Regions from separate parts of the Desulfovectis peckii genome, predicted to be linked through region 3. Evidence: riboswitches for the same ligand, from Rfam matches in the RefSeq annotation. Region 3 holds a riboswitch; each other region holds the start of a gene.
What was found. Region 3 has a riboswitch for molybdenum cofactor ahead of ACZ5NG_RS06040 (ABC transporter substrate-binding protein). Riboswitches for the same ligand answer to the same signal wherever they lie in the genome.
Positions count from the first base shown of each region.

Region 1: linked by a shared signal. The riboswitch ahead of ACZ5NG_RS08935 (ABC transporter substrate-binding protein) and the one ahead of ACZ5NG_RS06040 (ABC transporter substrate-binding protein) in region 3 are both predicted to bind molybdenum cofactor.
Region 2: linked by a shared signal. The riboswitch ahead of pruA (L-glutamate gamma-semialdehyde dehydrogenase) and the one ahead of ACZ5NG_RS06040 (ABC transporter substrate-binding protein) in region 3 are both predicted to bind molybdenum cofactor.

Region 1 is NZ_AP042409.1:1,802,761-1,808,001, reverse strand. Features, by position in the region: gene ACZ5NG_RS08945 (anti-sigma factor domain-containing protein) at 1-274, shown strand, start outside; gene ACZ5NG_RS08940 (S-layer homology domain-containing protein) at 299-1,381, shown strand; molybdenum cofactor riboswitch at 2,111-2,227, shown strand; gene ACZ5NG_RS08935 (ABC transporter substrate-binding protein) at 2,323-3,207, shown strand; gene ACZ5NG_RS08930 (DUF1444 family protein) at 3,226-4,014, opposite strand; gene ACZ5NG_RS08925 (DVU0298 family protein) at 4,175-4,813, shown strand; gene ACZ5NG_RS08920 (cell wall hydrolase) at 4,913-5,241, shown strand, end outside.
Region 2 is NZ_AP042409.1:1,905,863-1,911,103, reverse strand. Features, by position in the region: gene ACZ5NG_RS09450 (methylated-DNA--[protein]-cysteine S-methyltransferase) at 1-442, shown strand, start outside; gene ACZ5NG_RS09445 (5' nucleotidase, NT5C type) at 439-1,020, shown strand; tRNA gene ACZ5NG_RS09440 (tRNA-Thr) at 1,056-1,130, shown strand; molybdenum cofactor riboswitch at 1,445-1,563, shown strand; gene pruA (L-glutamate gamma-semialdehyde dehydrogenase) at 1,827-3,374, shown strand; gene ACZ5NG_RS09430 (substrate-binding domain-containing protein) at 3,466-4,434, opposite strand; gene ACZ5NG_RS09425 (alkaline phosphatase family protein) at 4,840-5,241, shown strand, end outside.
Region 3 is NZ_AP042409.1:1,201,955-1,207,195, reverse strand. Features, by position in the region: gene ACZ5NG_RS06055 (copper amine oxidase N-terminal domain-containing protein) at 1-435, shown strand, start outside; gene ACZ5NG_RS06050 (hypothetical protein) at 524-769, shown strand; gene ACZ5NG_RS06045 (DUF2935 domain-containing protein) at 845-1,750, opposite strand; molybdenum cofactor riboswitch at 1,970-2,086, shown strand; gene ACZ5NG_RS06040 (ABC transporter substrate-binding protein) at 2,254-3,393, shown strand; gene ACZ5NG_RS06035 (FecCD family ABC transporter permease) at 3,390-4,430, shown strand; gene ACZ5NG_RS06030 (ABC transporter ATP-binding protein) at 4,430-5,218, shown strand; gene ACZ5NG_RS06025 (hypothetical protein) at 5,240-5,241, shown strand, end outside.

The DNA.
Region 1 (5,241 bases), 600 kb from region 3:
AAAGAAAAAACAGCAAATAGCTGAAGAAAAGCAGCAAAAGACATTGGAAAAATGGCAAAAAGCTGAAGAAAAGCAACATAAGGTTTTGGAAAAACAGCAGAAAGCTGAAGAAAAGAAGCAGAAAACTTTAGAAAAATGGCAGAAAACAGAAGAAAAGCACAAAAAGACTTTAGAAAAACAGCAGAAAACTGAAAAAAAGAAGCAGAAATCTTTGGACAATAAAAGTAGTAGTTCGCGAAGTGATAAGCGAAAAAGCAGAGAGGGAAGTTACTAAATAATGTTTAGGGAGGTAAAATTAATGGGCAGAAAGTTTACTTTAATAGTAGTATTAACGTTGGTAATGTCCCTTTTGGCATCCAGTGTGGCATTTGCAGATCCGCCGAGCTGGGTAGTGCATAAGCAAATAGAAAAGAAAGTGCATAAACTTAAAGATATTACCCCGGATTATTGGGCCTACCATGAAGTGCAAAAAATGATTAATTTGGGAATTATCGGCGGTTACAGCGACGGTACCTTTAAACCCAATAACCATGTAACCAGAGAGCAATTTGCCAAACTGTTGGTACTTTCGATGGGTTTGAAATCGGAAGGCAACTATAACCAAACCTTTGTAGACGTACCAAAAAGCAATATGTTTTTCAACAACATTGAAACCGCTAAAGAGTACTTAACCGGATTTCGCTATAACGGAAAATTGTACTTTTACCCTAAGGACAAAGCGGTACGTGAAGATGTTACCGTAGCCATTGTCAAGGCTAAAGGTTTAGATTTAGTGAGCGAAAGAGCAGCCGATAAAATTCTTGCTAAGTATAAAGATGCGGATAAAGTATCAAAAAATTTGCGAGTTTATGTCGCTACCGCTGTAGATGCCGGTCTGCTTGGCGGTTACAAGGACAGAGGCAAGTGGTATCTTGGTCCTCAAGACCCGCTCAAACGGGTAGAGGCAGTACTGCTTCTTTACAGAGCATGTGACGGTTTTGAAAAAGTTGTCATTGAAGAAGACGACGACCCGGTAAAGGTAATTATTGAAGAGGATGAAGATAAGGAAGAATTGACAGTAAAAAGATTAATCCCGAAAGACGGCCAAAATGATGTCGATGTTGAATTAGACCAACTGTTGGTGCAGTTTAACATGAATATCTATGCGGTTAAAGACATGGATGACGTTTTAAAGGGTATTACTGTTTACAATCAAACTACCGATGAAGAGTTAGATATAGATGAAGTAAAAATTGACGGTAACAAGTTGATTATTGAATTAGATGATGAATTAGAATATGACTGCGACTACGAAGTGGAAATTGCCGACGACATTATTGAAGACAAAGAGGGTAATAATTTTGACGGTTTTAGCTGGCAGTTTAGCACAAGTAAGAAGTAACAAAGCAGGGGTGAAGCTTGAATAAAAGTTCAAGCTTCACCCCATTTTTTTATATTTCGTATAAAAAGTTTTGCAGCGGGCATAATACTTACCGGGTTCATAATGGCTGAGCCAAGACTGTCGTAGGGTTTTAAATTAAAGCTCTGCGTATGGTCGGCCAAAGGTTGATATTGGGTCCTGTTTTGGCTCAATATTAGCCGGCGGGAAGATCGTTTAATGTGTCGGCAGGCTGTATTGCAGTCTTAAAACGATTGCCTTACGGTCACAAGGCATGTTAACCGGTCGAGCTGAGATCGGCCCAGGTGCCGAGCAGTTTGGTGCTGGTGCTGAACTGCGCGGAGGTCTGTTTTGGTCGCCAGATCTCTCCAGGCTTCTTAGGTACCTTTGCCGGTTGAGACAAAGGTTACTGTATGTTTTGTAACGGTCTTCTGCAGCCGCCAGGTTGCCTTAGGCTGTGTAGAGATGTGCAGTAGCTGTAGCGCAGGTCATTATGGGCTCACCACAAAAAGGGCGTGTCGAAAGCTACCTTTTAACGGTTGCGACACGCCCTTCCCTTTTACTTAATGACATTTAAACTTCCATGCCTGTTATATGCAGGCGTCACTGTCTACTGCATTTATCGCTGTAGGTTTTCCCGATTGTCGTTATTGGATACCCAATTGTCTGATTGTTTAAAATTTTGGCAGGAATTTCATAGATTAACTAGAATAACCTAAATAGCTAAAAAAGATAATAATAATGCTCCGAGCCTGATAACCTAAGGGTAACTAAGGTTTTCAGGCCGATAGGGCATACTGGGAAACCGGTGTGCCTCCCGGTGTGGAAAGGAGGGATGGTCTTTCTCGGCATAACATGACCAAATCCTTGTACAGCGGGTTTGGTCGTTTTAAATTTATGCTTCTTGGGGGATAATAACCATATTCATTTAGGAGGGTGAAATGATGAAAAAACTGTTATCAGTGTTTACCGCCATTATGTTGGTAATGTTCTTATTCGGCTGTCAAGCTCAAGAGCCTGCCGAACAAGAGGAGCAAGCACAAGATACACCGGCAAAGGAAGAAGTAATTTTAGCAACCACCACCAGTACCCAAGACAGCGGCTTGTTGGATGTTTTAGAGCCGATGTTTGAAGAACAAACCGGTTACAACCTGAAAATTGTGGCAGTAGGTACCGGTAAAGCCCTTTCTATGGGTGAAGAAGGCGAAGCTGATGTTCTTTTAACCCACGCTCCCGAAGCGGAAAAACCGTTGGTAGATAATGAAACGGTAGTCAATTACCAATTGATCATGCATAACGACTTTATAATTGTTGGTCCGGCAGATGATCCGGCCGGTATTAAGGGAACCGCATCAGCAACGGAAGCTTTCAAAGCCATTGCTGAAAGTGAAAGCATATTTGTCTCCCGCGGTGATGATTCCGGCACCCATAAGAAAGAATTATCCATTTGGGAAGCAGCCGGAATAGAGCCTGCCGGTCAATGGTACCAGGAAACCGGTAGCGGAATGGGTGATACTTTGGTAGTAGCCAACCAAAAATCGGCTTACACACTTACCGACCGGGCTACATACCTGGCTCACAAAGATGATTCGGACTTAGAAATTATGGTAGAAGGTGCCGGGGAACTGTTGAACATTTACCACGTAATGCAAGTTAACCCCGACAAATATGAAAAAGTTAACGCTGAAGGCGCCAAAGCTTTTGTAGATTTTATGGTTTCAGAAGAAGTGCAAAATGTAATTGCTGAATTTGGCGTAGACAAATACGGAGAGCCGCTGTTCTTCCCTGACGCCGGCAAAACAATGGAAGAAGTTATGGCAGGTAAATAATTTAAAGACGGTGCGGATTTATTCCGCACCGTCATATTTTATCAGCCTGCCGGCTGCCAGTTTATAAATTGTCTTGCTTACCGGATAAGTACTGTTAATAAAATGCGAATGCCCCAGCATTTTAATGCGGTTATACACCGCTTGATCGCGGTGAGCAAATACCATCAATAAATCCCGCGAAGGAATCATCACTAACACATCTTCTCCTAATAAATCTTCAATGCCGGCAAATTTTTTTTGCAGCAACAGCAACCGCGTTGAATCATAAGAATCCCAGTACTTGTAGCCTAATATGCCGCGTTTTTTATCCAGCACTAAAAGCGGTTTATCCATATCCCGGTAAAAATTTTTACGTGCCAGCTTATCTAACTCTTCAATATCCATTTGCATATCGGTTAACAGCGGTTTTTCAATAAAAAAGAAACGTAAACCTTGATCATAAACGTAAATCATCTGCAGCTCTTCAGCCAGCGAAAGGGACACAAAATTATGGTGAAAATCATTGGCTCCTACCACCAAAGGGTAAACGCGCTCTTTATTGTTCAATATATCTTCGGCATTAACACTTCTGCCCCTTGATAAATCTTCAATAAACGGCTGCATAACCTCCTCTAAATACTTATTGCGTACATCCGGCGGACAGTTAAGATAATTTTCATAAATACTGCCCAAATGAAGATCTATCCAGTAGTTTTTGCGTTCTATATGTAATGAGAAATTTTCTGTTGGGGTAATGATCGTGTCGGACAAAGCATTTTTTACTATTTCTGATATCCTTTGAACAAGGCCTTCTCGACTGAGCGTCATACATAACACCTCGGAATATTGTATGTTTAATAATATGCGTAGCCGATATTAGTTTATTAATCAGGTTTTAAGATATATGGTTTATAATATTTAAAATGATAACTGATTTTACTGCGTCTATTCCAAAACGCATGTTAAAATTTGCAGGGGGTGCAAATCTTTGCCTAATAAACAGAAAGTTTTAACCTTGGTAAGCGTCCGAAACCACCGAGCATTGGTGGCGCTGGCTGAAGAAAACAGCAGTAAGGTCATTCGCCACATAGTGCGGCTTACATACAGCAGTGACGATTTTCTGCACTGGCGGGCCATAGAAGCCTTAGGTGTTGTATGTGCTGCTATTGCCGATAAAGATCCGGAAAGGGTGCTCAATGTTATCCGCCGGTTTATCTGGTCAATGAGTGATGAATCGGGGGCCAACTGCCGGTCGGCACCGGCGGCTGTTGCCGAAATAATATTTAACCGGCCGGATTTATATGCTGATTTTGCACCCATCATGATTAACGCTGCTTTAGATGAAGAACTGTTTCAAAAAGGAATGCTGTGGGGTATCGGTCGGCTGGCAGGGAAGATTTCATGCCTGTATGATATAGTACCTAAGATTGAAAAATTCCTGCAGCACAGTAACCCTGAGCTTCGAGGATATGCCGCCTGGGCGTTGGGACAAATCGGTGCTGACGGTGCAGTTAAACAACTGGAAATGCTAAAGGATGATCCGCAGGTAATAAAAATTTACCTGCAAGGGGAACTGCAACAAAAAACCGTGGGCGAATTGGCTAATAATGCTATATTAGCTAAATAATTGGCCGGTCAACCAGTATTTACAGCTTACCTTAACAGTGAATATGTCTTATAATAATATTGCCAATCAAGAGGACTAACTGGGTAGAAAGGAAAGAAGATGAATCGCAAGGTAAAGATTACAGCATTAGTCAGTCTTCCCATATTGGTAGTGTGTCTTTTTACTCTATTACTTAACATTCCCAATAACCAAAATGAAAAAAACCAACCCAACCTGGTAATTAACGAACTAACTGAAGAACAACAAAAAACAAAACAAAAGGCAAAAGACGTAAAAGAAGAAAAAGAAGCGAAAACCGAAAAACAGCAAGAGAAAGAAACCACTGAACAACCAAAGAAAGAAGCAACAGAAAAAATTGAATATCAAAGCACGGAAAATCAAACAGAAGCCGTGCAAGTGGCTGCTGCACAAACTACAAGCACAGCTGT
Region 2 (5,241 bases), 700 kb from region 3:
ACCTTTTGCTCAGCCTGCTCAAGCAATGGTGACACTGATAGATTACCTGCAGCTAAATCCTGAAGACCTTTCAGAAAGTGATAACGTTAACAGCTTAATTAATGAGCTGACAGTCCAGCTGAACCGCTACTTTGCCGGTGACAAGTGCCATTTTAACTTTCCCGTTGATCTTACCTGGGCGACACCTTTTCAGCGGCAGGTACTGCAAGCTATTCAAAAAATTCCTTATGGTCAAACCCGTTCGTATAAACAAGTAGCGGAGATGATCGGCCGTCCTAATGCCAGTCGGGCAGTAGGTAATACGTTAGCCAGAAACCGTGTATTACTGGTGCTTCCTTGTCATCGGGTAATTAAACAAGACGGCAGTTTAGGCGGTTTTGGCGCTAGCCCGGCTTGGAAAGAAAAACTGCTTAAAATAGAAGGAGTAACAATAAAAAGATGATTATCGGATGCGACTTAGACGGCACAATTTGTGACAACTTACCTTTATTAGTTGATTGTTTAAACAAATATACCGGTAAAAACATAACCCTTGAGGATATCAGGCAGTATGATGTCACCAAGACCTTTCCAATTACCCGCAAACAATTTATCAGTTTAATGAGTGAGGCAGAGGCGGAAATTATCACCAAAGCGCCGTTAATTAAAGAAGCCGATAAATATTTGCAGCAGTTGGCCGGTGAGCATCAAATTCACATTATTACTGCCCGCAATCCGCGGCTTAAAGAGCTTACCGCTGCTTGGCTGAAAAAATATCAACTGCCCTATCATGGCTTGCACTTGTTAAACAGCCATGATAAAGTGGCGATCTGTCAAAAACTGGCTGTAGATGTTATCATTGAGGATAACTACCATAATGCCCTGCAGCTGTCAGCAGCCGGATTTAAGGTAATTTTGTTTAATGCTCCACACAATAAACATTCGCCGTGGGTTGGTCCGCGCTGTAGCAGCTGGCGGGAAGTATATCAAACCATTACCTGTGGCTTTCAAAGTATAAACACGCTATCCCTTGACATATAAAACATTAAAGTTTAAAATATAATCTGCTGATAACTGCCGAAGTAGCTCAGCGGTAGAGCAACGCACTCGTAATGCGTAGGTCGAGGGTTCAAATCCCTTCTTCGGCTCCAAGTATATCAAGGGTTCCGGCGTTTTGCCGGAACCCATTTTTTTAGCTGTGACAATCCCGTGACAATCTGGCTTTTTAGGCGTTTTACCCCGCAAACCTTTTGTTGCAATATCGGCCGCTTTTGAAGGTGTAACCAAACACTCAAGGCCATTTTTTAGTTATACTGCACTTGCGTTTTTTTGAAATGTCTTGCATTTTAAAGAAAAAAGGATTATTAAAGCTAACTGTAGAATACTATATTTCGTGACCCGCCAAGCTTGAAACCGCCAATATTGGATTTTGGTTTCAGCTTTTCTGTTATTTTCAGAAGTATAATCAAAAACTTCTCTCCGAGCCAAATTACCTAAGGCTTATGCTATGGTTTTTGGCCGATAGGGTTAACTGGGAAACCGGTTAGCCTTCCGTGTTTGAAAAGGAGAGCATTTGCCTTCCCAATGGGATAGGGGTTGGTTAGTGCTGTCCTTTTCAAGGGGGTACTGACCAACCCCTTTTTCTTGAGAAAGGCAGGTGACGTTGTTTATATCAGGAAACTTTTTGATCTTACGTGCAGGTTTTGGAGACTGAATTGATTTAAAAAACACTTAAAAGAGTACCGGCGATTTTTCTGAACGGAGATATAGGAATTTTGATCAGTATCAACAAAATCTTTTAGCTTAATCTGCTAATTTAAAATTTAGTTATTCGAGGTGACAGTAAAATGATGATAGAGTTTAAAAACGAACCCTTTCAAAATTTTAATGATCCGTCAGTTGCAGATGAATTTAAGTCAGCATTGAAATTAGTAGAGTCTAAACTAGGACAATATTATCCGATTGTCATTAACGGCAAAGAAATTGAAACAGAAGAAAAAATTACATCCATTAACCCGTCCCGGAAGGATCAGGTTGTTGGTTACGTTGGCAAAGCAACGGTTGAGTTGGCGGAACAAGCCATAAACAGTGCTGAAAATGCCTTTGGCATGTGGTCGAAGGTTAGTCCTGAAGTGAGAGCAGGTATGCTGTTTAAGGCTGCTGCCATCATGCGGCGGAGAAAAAATGAACTTTCCGCTTGGCTGGTTTATGAATCAGGCAAAAACTGGGCGGAGGCTGATGCAGATACAGCCGAAGCGATTGACTTTTTAGAGTTTTACGGCCGGCAGATGTTGCGTTTGGCAGAACCCCAACCGTTGGTGGCAATTCCGGGGGAACAAAATGAACTGGTATACATTCCCTTAGGCGTAGGTGCGATTATTCCGCCTTGGAACTTCCCGTTGGCGATTATGGCCGGGATGACGGCGTCAGCTGTTGTGGCCGGAAACACAGTAGTACTAAAACCCGCCAGCAATACACCGGTAATTGCGGCGATCTTCATGGACATTTTAAAGGAAGCAGGCTTACCTGACGGTGTAGTAAACTATCTGCCGGGAAGCGGCGGGGTCATTGGTGATTACCTGGTAAGTCATCCCAAAGTAAACTTTATTAATTTCACCGGTTCTAAAGAAGTAGGATTAAGAATTAATGAATTGGCCGCTAAAACCGTTAAAGGTCAGTACCATATTAAGCGCGTGATCGCCGAAATGGGCGGTAAAGACACAATAATTGTTGATAGCAGTGCTGATTTAGAAGAAGCGGCTGCCGGCATTGTAACCTCTGCTTTTGGTTTTCAAGGACAGAAATGTTCTGCCTGCTCCCGGGCAGTTGTAGTAGAAGACGTATACGACAAGGTAGTTCAACTGGTAGTTGAAAAGGCAAGTAAATTAACTGTAGGGGAGGCTGCAGAAAATCATCCGGTTGGTCCGGTGATTGATCAAGCTTCTCTGGATAAAATTAAGTCATATATAGAAATTGGTAAGAAGGAAGGCAAGCTTCTGCTAGGTGGAGATACACTGGAAAGCTTGGGCGGTTATTATGTACAGCCGACTATCTTTGCTGACATTCAGCCTGATGCGGTAATAGCACAAGAAGAAATTTTCGGGCCGGTGCTGGCATTTATCAAGGCTAAAGATTTTGATCAGGCTTTAGAAATAGCTAACAACACCGAGTATGGGCTTACCGGTTCGGTATATGTACGGGATCGCGTAAAACTGGAAAAAGCAAAACGTGAATTCCATGTAGGTAACCTTTATTTCAACCGCAAGTGCACCGGTGCTTTGGTGGGCGTACATCCTTTCGGCGGATTTAAAATGTCCGGAACCGATTCCAAAGCCGGTGGCAGAGATTACCTGTTGCTCTTTACACAGGCTAAGGCTATTTCAGAAAAGTTTTAAGTAAATATTAGTATCCGGGGCGCATCGCCAACTACTAAAAAGTAGTGCTGATGCGCCCCGACTATTTATCGAACAGTTACCGGTTGGTTTGCTACCCCGTGATATCTTCTATATCTTTGCCGGCGGCAGGGATAAACAAAGGCTCACCATACTCTTCTACACCGTAATTACCGATTATTCGTTGAGTATGCGGATTCACCATAAACTGAACAAAAGCTTCGGCACACTGTGCATTGATGTCGGCAAACCTTTCCGGGTTTACTTGCATCACATGATAAATATTTAACAACAATGGGTCGCCGGCTACTAAAATTTCTAAATCAAGATTTTGTCTTTGAGCCAGATAAGTGCCCCGATCTGAAAGTGTATAACCCCCCTCTTCCGATGCCCGCTTAAGGGTTTCCGCCATGCCGGCATTGGCCTGCAAATACCAATCACCTTCAGGTTCTATCCCCGCTCTTTCCCAAAGGTTGAGCTCTCTAAGATGGGTACCGGAGTAATCCCCGCGGGATACAAATGTCGCCTCGTGTTGGGCTATTTGCGCCAAGGCGCTGGCGGCACTTTCCATGTTTCTGATGTTTGCCGGATCTTCCGGCGGGCCAACAATAATAAAATCATTATACATTACCAATTGGTAGTTGGTGAAATAACCTCTTTCCACATAACTTCTTTCCAGCTCAGGTGAGTGAGTTAATAGCACATCCACCTCACCCTTTGATCCCATTCCTATAGCCGATCCCGAACCTACTGAGCTAACGGTAACGGAACAACCGGTTTGCCTTTCAAATCGGGGAATTAACACATCCAAAAGCCCGGTATCTACTGTGCTGGTTGTGGTGGCTAGTCGCAGTTCATGTTTCGGGCGGCACGGTACACATATCCGATCGCCGGGATAAATTTCGCAGGGATCCGGAATATGGGGATTTGCCCAAATTAATTCATCCAAGCTAACACCGAAGCGGCGAGCTATGCAATACATGGTATCTCCGGCAGTAACGGTGTATTGACATTGAAACCCTGACGGACATCTAATGGGTCGACGGCAGCCTGATGAAGACATGATGTAGGCACCTCCATGCAGTTAAGGAAATGTTTTCATGTATTATGATATGGCGCAATGCAAAAATGGTGAGAAACTGCACGGAGAGTTATATAAAAAACCAAGGGACTTCTTTTGTTTAAGCAGAGGTCGTTTAGTTTTTTGTGAGCCGATGGAAGATGTTTATCCACGAAAGTTACTTTTAAATATTCCAAAAACGAATATCTGCATTCCAATCCTGATATAGATAGTGTTCTAACAATCACATTAATATTAAGTTAACAAATCAAAATGTTTAAATTTTATATTGTTTATCGATAAACATAACTTTTTAAGATTTTTTGTAATAAAAACACTAAAAACTAACTCAACGGTTACCGGTAACCAGCAACCTTTCAGTTTCTACAAGGAGGTACTGGTTGAAAAATGCAAAGGAAAGCACTAGCTAATAAAATTTTGATACTGGGCGTAGACGGAATGGATCCGAGACTTACTCGCAAATATGTGGACGAGGGCAAAATGCCCAATGTTAAAAAATACATTGAAAGAGGGGCATGCAGAGAGGATTTAGTCATGTTAGGCGCTCATCCTACAGTGACCCCTCCAATGTGGACAACTTTAGCTACAGGATGCTATGCCAATGTACATGGTATTACCGGTTTTTACAGAGCATCTGATCGGGGCTTGGATACGATTGAATACAATATGGATTCAAGAAATTGTCGTGCTGAGCCTCTGTGGAATGTTTTTGCTGAAGCGGGCAAAAAAACTTTGGTTTGGCATTGGCCGGGTTCTTCTTGGCCTCCAACTTCAGATAATCCTAATTTA
Region 3 (5,241 bases):
GCAGCATTGGAATTTGAAGTAAGCAAATTTAGTACTTTTGCCATTATCAAGCTTCCGCCAACGGAAATTTCGTTATACTTAAATAAACGGGAAGCATTGGTGGATGGCAAAAGATATTTATTGGATGCAGAACCCTACTTAAATAGCAAATCTAATCGGGTACTGGTTCCGGTTAGGTTTGTCAGCGAAGCTCTGGGAGCTGAGGTGAAATATATTAAAGACAGCAAGTCGGTTATTATAACTCAGGGAACAAATGAATTAAGGTTCGGTATCGGATTAAACAAAGCGCTGGTTAATCAAAAGGAAGTATATTTAGATTGCCCGGCTGCCGTTATGTATGATCGAACTTTCTTACCGGTACGCTTTATCAGTGAGTCGTTAGGGGCAAAAGTAACCTACAACGGAGAATCTCAGCAAATAGTGATTTGTAAATAGCTTGATATAAGTAACTTTAATATTTAAAACACATCACCCGGCAACACGAACAAATGTTCTGTTATAATATAGCTGGGTGATGTGTTTTATGACCAAGCTGTATGACGAGCCGATAATTGTGCATCTGGATGCCGCCGGCCGGCCCCGGAAATTTATTTGGCGCAGGCACTTTTTTCAGGTTATCAGCTGCTCGGTAATTGAAAAAAAGCCTAACTGGTCGGAATGGTGGAAACCGCCAAAACCGCCGGTATACCGCTGCATAACGCGTCAGGGCTTGGTAGCCGATTTGCGCAAAGTAGATGATCGCTGGTTGTTGCAGCGAATTTATGATTAAAAAGAGGGCTGGCAGCAGATGGGGCAAAAAATGCCGCTCTGATGAAGTGCCCATCAGAGCGGCAAATTTTTTAAATCAGTCTTGCTGACAGGGCATGCTTCTCAACAGTCTTAAATAATGATTGGCTTCACGCAGTACGTGATCTGCCAAAAGGGGCGGAATAACGGATTTAATTTCGCAATCTAACAGTCCCTGGGTAGCGGTTCTTTTAAAGTCCCTAAGATCCTCGGTATTTTCCAGGCTTTTTCGGGCTATTTGTCTTTCCGCCGATTCTATGCATTTGTTAACCAGCCTTTCAAATATTTCGGCAAAGCTGGCGGCAGTTTCCTTTAAATCTCTTTCTGTGGGGTCCAGCATTCCGTCAATAAACTGTGCGTGTTCGGCCATGATATGATTCCAGAAATTTAGCTCTGAGCATTGAAGCCTTCTGGGCATTCTTCTGGCTTGCAGCGCATTTAATAATTCTTGGTAGTATTCTGCTTCCAGTATATCGTGGATCAGCATTTCCGGATATAAGCCAATAAATATTTCACACTCCTGCACCCGGTCTATCAGTTCATTTTGAAAGTCAATTACCTCTTGCAGCAGATTTAATGATCTGGAATTTAAATCACATACTATCTTTTCTAGCCGGCAGTAATAATTATCTTCATCGCCGGCTAATTCCAGTTCCGCCTGGGTAATTTCGGTATCAATACTGGCTCCGGTTAATTTTGAGTTTAATTTTTCCGCTCTTAAAGTGTATGGTGTGACAAATTCATTTGCCCTTACGGCATCTTTGGATACCACCCCATTGGCATAAAATACCGTTTGCGCTAAAAGCTCTTCAAAACTTTGTTTTAGTGTATTGGCCTCTGTAATATAGTTAGGTTCAACCGGCTGCAAATTGGTTTCAATAAAAAACAAATGCTCTTTCATGATCCGCTGAAAAAACAGGTTTATTTCCAAAGAAAGTCTAATAAACTCCCGCCTTGATAACATAAAAAATCCCCCTTTAACAATATTTTCCTTAGAACATATTATGAAAGGGGAAGGAAAGGTGTTCTTTAAGCAGTAAATATGTATTTATCCCTTATTTTGTTTGACTGCCTTCAACAGGCGATATAGATAAAAATTAGATTGTACTAGTGGGCACGATCTAAAAAATATTTCTAATTTGACAATTTAAATAACACTGAATATTATGTGGTTAAATAGTTAATCACATAATTACTCCGAGCTAAACATTCTACGGGTAACTATGAATGTTTAGCCGCTGGGTAGTACGGGAAACTGTGCTGCCTTCCGTGTTTGAAAAGGAGTGTCAACAAAATTGCATCTGTTATGTTTGGCACTTCTTAAAGGAGGTGCTTTTTTTATGTATTTAACGTAATTGAGGGCGCAGATTTTACCTAAAAGCTATTGCGGGTTCAAGTTACTTTATATTTTGGTATGATTAAAATTTCAAAAGAGCACAGCAAACAACTGGTAAGGAAGAGATAATTATGAAAAAAAAGCTTGCTTTATCTTTACTAATAATCTTAACTTTATTGCTTTTTTCCGGCTGTCAATCAGAGGAATCTGCCAATACCAATACCAAAGTAATAACGGATCTGGCCGGCAGAACGGTAGCCGTTCCGGCTAATCCGACACGCATTGCCGCCATGACCGGCCCCTCTTATGAGATGGTATTTATGTTGGGTGGACATGATCGCATTGCCATGGTGAAAAGCGGCCACACTACTAATTATCCTTTGGCCTTGCTTACCAACCCGGATTTAGCCAATTATGACGGTATCGGTGCCAACCCCAGCTCTGCAGTAAATATTGAAGATTATATAAGCCGTAATATTGATTTGGTTATTTATTATAACAACGATAATGAACTTAAGAAGTTTGAAGCCGTTGATATTCCGGCTGTTGTGCTTACTTTGAACACCAATCCGATTACTTCTTTAGAAGAAGTGATGTCACAAAGTTTAGATCAATATATTCACAATTCTACTTTAGCGGTAAAAACTTTGGCTGAGATCTTAGGTGGGGAAGCCATTCAGGAAGCGGAAGACTGGGCAGAATATTGCACCGAAAAATTAACCATGATTTATGAACGCACACATGAACTTACCGATGAACAGCGCAAAACGGTCTTTTGGGGAAATACCTGGGGAGAAAACATTCTTGCTTCCTACCCGGTAACCAATCTGGCTTATCAGATCTGGCTTTGTGGCGGTAAGTTAGTTGGCCCTGAATCCGGAAGCGGTAATTTCCCGGAAGTTACCAAAGAACAACTGTTTAATTGGGATCCGGACGTAATTTTAGTTGATAACCATGGTAATTATCCGGAATTGGTTATCGAGAGCATGTATAAAGAAAATTCAATATGGGCGTCATTAAGCGCGGTGAAAAATAAACAGCTTTACCGCATACCCGCCGGAATTTTCTTTATGGATAAAGGAACCACTTCTACTTTAATGCTGCTTTGGTTGTCAACAATACTGCAACCTGAATTGTTTTCTGATATCGATATGATTGAGGAAGTTAAATACTACTATCAAGAGTTTTATGAGTATGAATTAACTGATGAACAAGCGCAGAAGATTCTGGACGGATGGTATGAAAGAGTTGGGGAAGAACCTGAGCTATGATTAACGCCGTAAAAAATATAGAAAAAAAGCCATCTCTTTTTAAGTGGCTGATGATGGCTGTTTTTCCGGTATGCCTTTTTATTACATCACTTTTTTTAGGTCGCTATTTTGTTCCGCCGGCTGAAGTTATAGCTATATTGGCTAATAAAGTGTTTGGTTTACCAATTGAACCTTTTTGGGATCAGACTGCGGAAACTGTAGTAATAAAAGTACGTCTGCCGCGGGCCATCATGGCTGCCCTGGTAGGTGCCGGTCTATCCATGTCGGGAGCGGCCTTCCAGGGGATGTTTCAAAACCCGCTGGTCAGCCCTTTTATTTTAGGTGTCTCTGCGGGTGCAAGTTTTGGCGCCGCAATTGGTCTGGTGCTGGAACTACCTGCATTTGCCATTCAGGGGCTGGCTTTTATCTTCGGGATCATAGCTGTTGCCATCACTTATACTACGGCCCGTATTTATAAGGTTACCCCCATACTGATGCTGGTTCTTTCCGGGATGGTGGTATCGGCTTTTTTCCAGGCCATGTTATCATTGGTTAAATTTATCGCCGATGATGATGAAAAGCTTCCCGCCATTACCTTTTGGTTAATGGGTAGTCTCGGCAGCGTAAGTCTTGATGATCTGCCCATTGCTACTATCCCCATCTGTATATCCATGTTCGGGCTTTATCTGGTGCGCTGGAAGCTTAATGTTTTATCAATGGGCGATCGGGAATCCCGGGCACTGGGTGTTAATAATGAGCTGATTAAGTTAATCATTATTGTCTGCACCACTGTCATTTCTTCCACTGCAGTGGCATTTTGCGGCATTATCGGTTGGGTGGGGCAGGTAATACCCCATTTTTGCCGCATGATTGTGGGGCCGGATCATAAAGTTCTCATTCCGGCAACGATGATCGTTGGTGCCGGGTATTTAATTATGATCGATAACCTTTGCCGTTTATTGTCTACCACTGAAATACCCCTTGGTATTTTAACCGCAGTAATCGGTGCCCCTGTTTTTGCCTATTTGCTCCGTAAGACCAAGGGAGGCTGGAACTGATGAGCATTAAGCTTTCTGTTAAAAATGCCTGCTTTGCTTACGATGACGGTAAACCGGTTTGGGAGAATATAAATATCGATGTTGAAGAGGGTGAATGTTTGTGCCTGCTTGGGCCCAACGGATGCGGTAAAACTACTTTGTTTAATTGCATTAACGGTAGCTATTCTTTAAAATCCGGTTCTATTTATGTGAACGGAAAAAATATCAAAGATTATTCTGTTACTGAATTGGCACAAACGATGGGCGTTGTCTTTCAAGAGCACAGTGCGCCTTTTCCGTACACTTCGCTAGAGGTGGTAAGGATGGGCCGCACTCCCCATTTAGGCATGTTTGACACCCCTTCTCAAAAGGATACCGAACTGGCTTACAGTATCATGGAAGAATTGGGCATCGCTCATTTGGCGGGTAAAAGCTATACTCATATTTCGGGCGGTGAACGTCAACTGGTATTGATTGCCCGTACCCTTTGCCAACAGCCGGAGATTATCCTTTTTGATGAGCCTACATCTCATTTAGATTTTAAAAATCAAGCTATGGTGCTGCGCACTATTAAAAAGCTCTCTCAAAAGGGAATGACTATCGTGATGACCAGCCATTTTCCCAACCACGCCTGGAAGATTGGCACCAGCGTTGCCATGTTGAGCTATCAAGGCATGGTAGCTCACGGCCCGGTGGAAGAGGTAATGACTGAAGAAAATCTCAGTAAAACCTATGGGTTAGAAGTTAAAATTTACGAGGCTAAATCGGGTACTAAGCGTATTCGTTTTTGTGAGCCGAATATAGAGTAACAATATTGGGAGGGAATTAACAT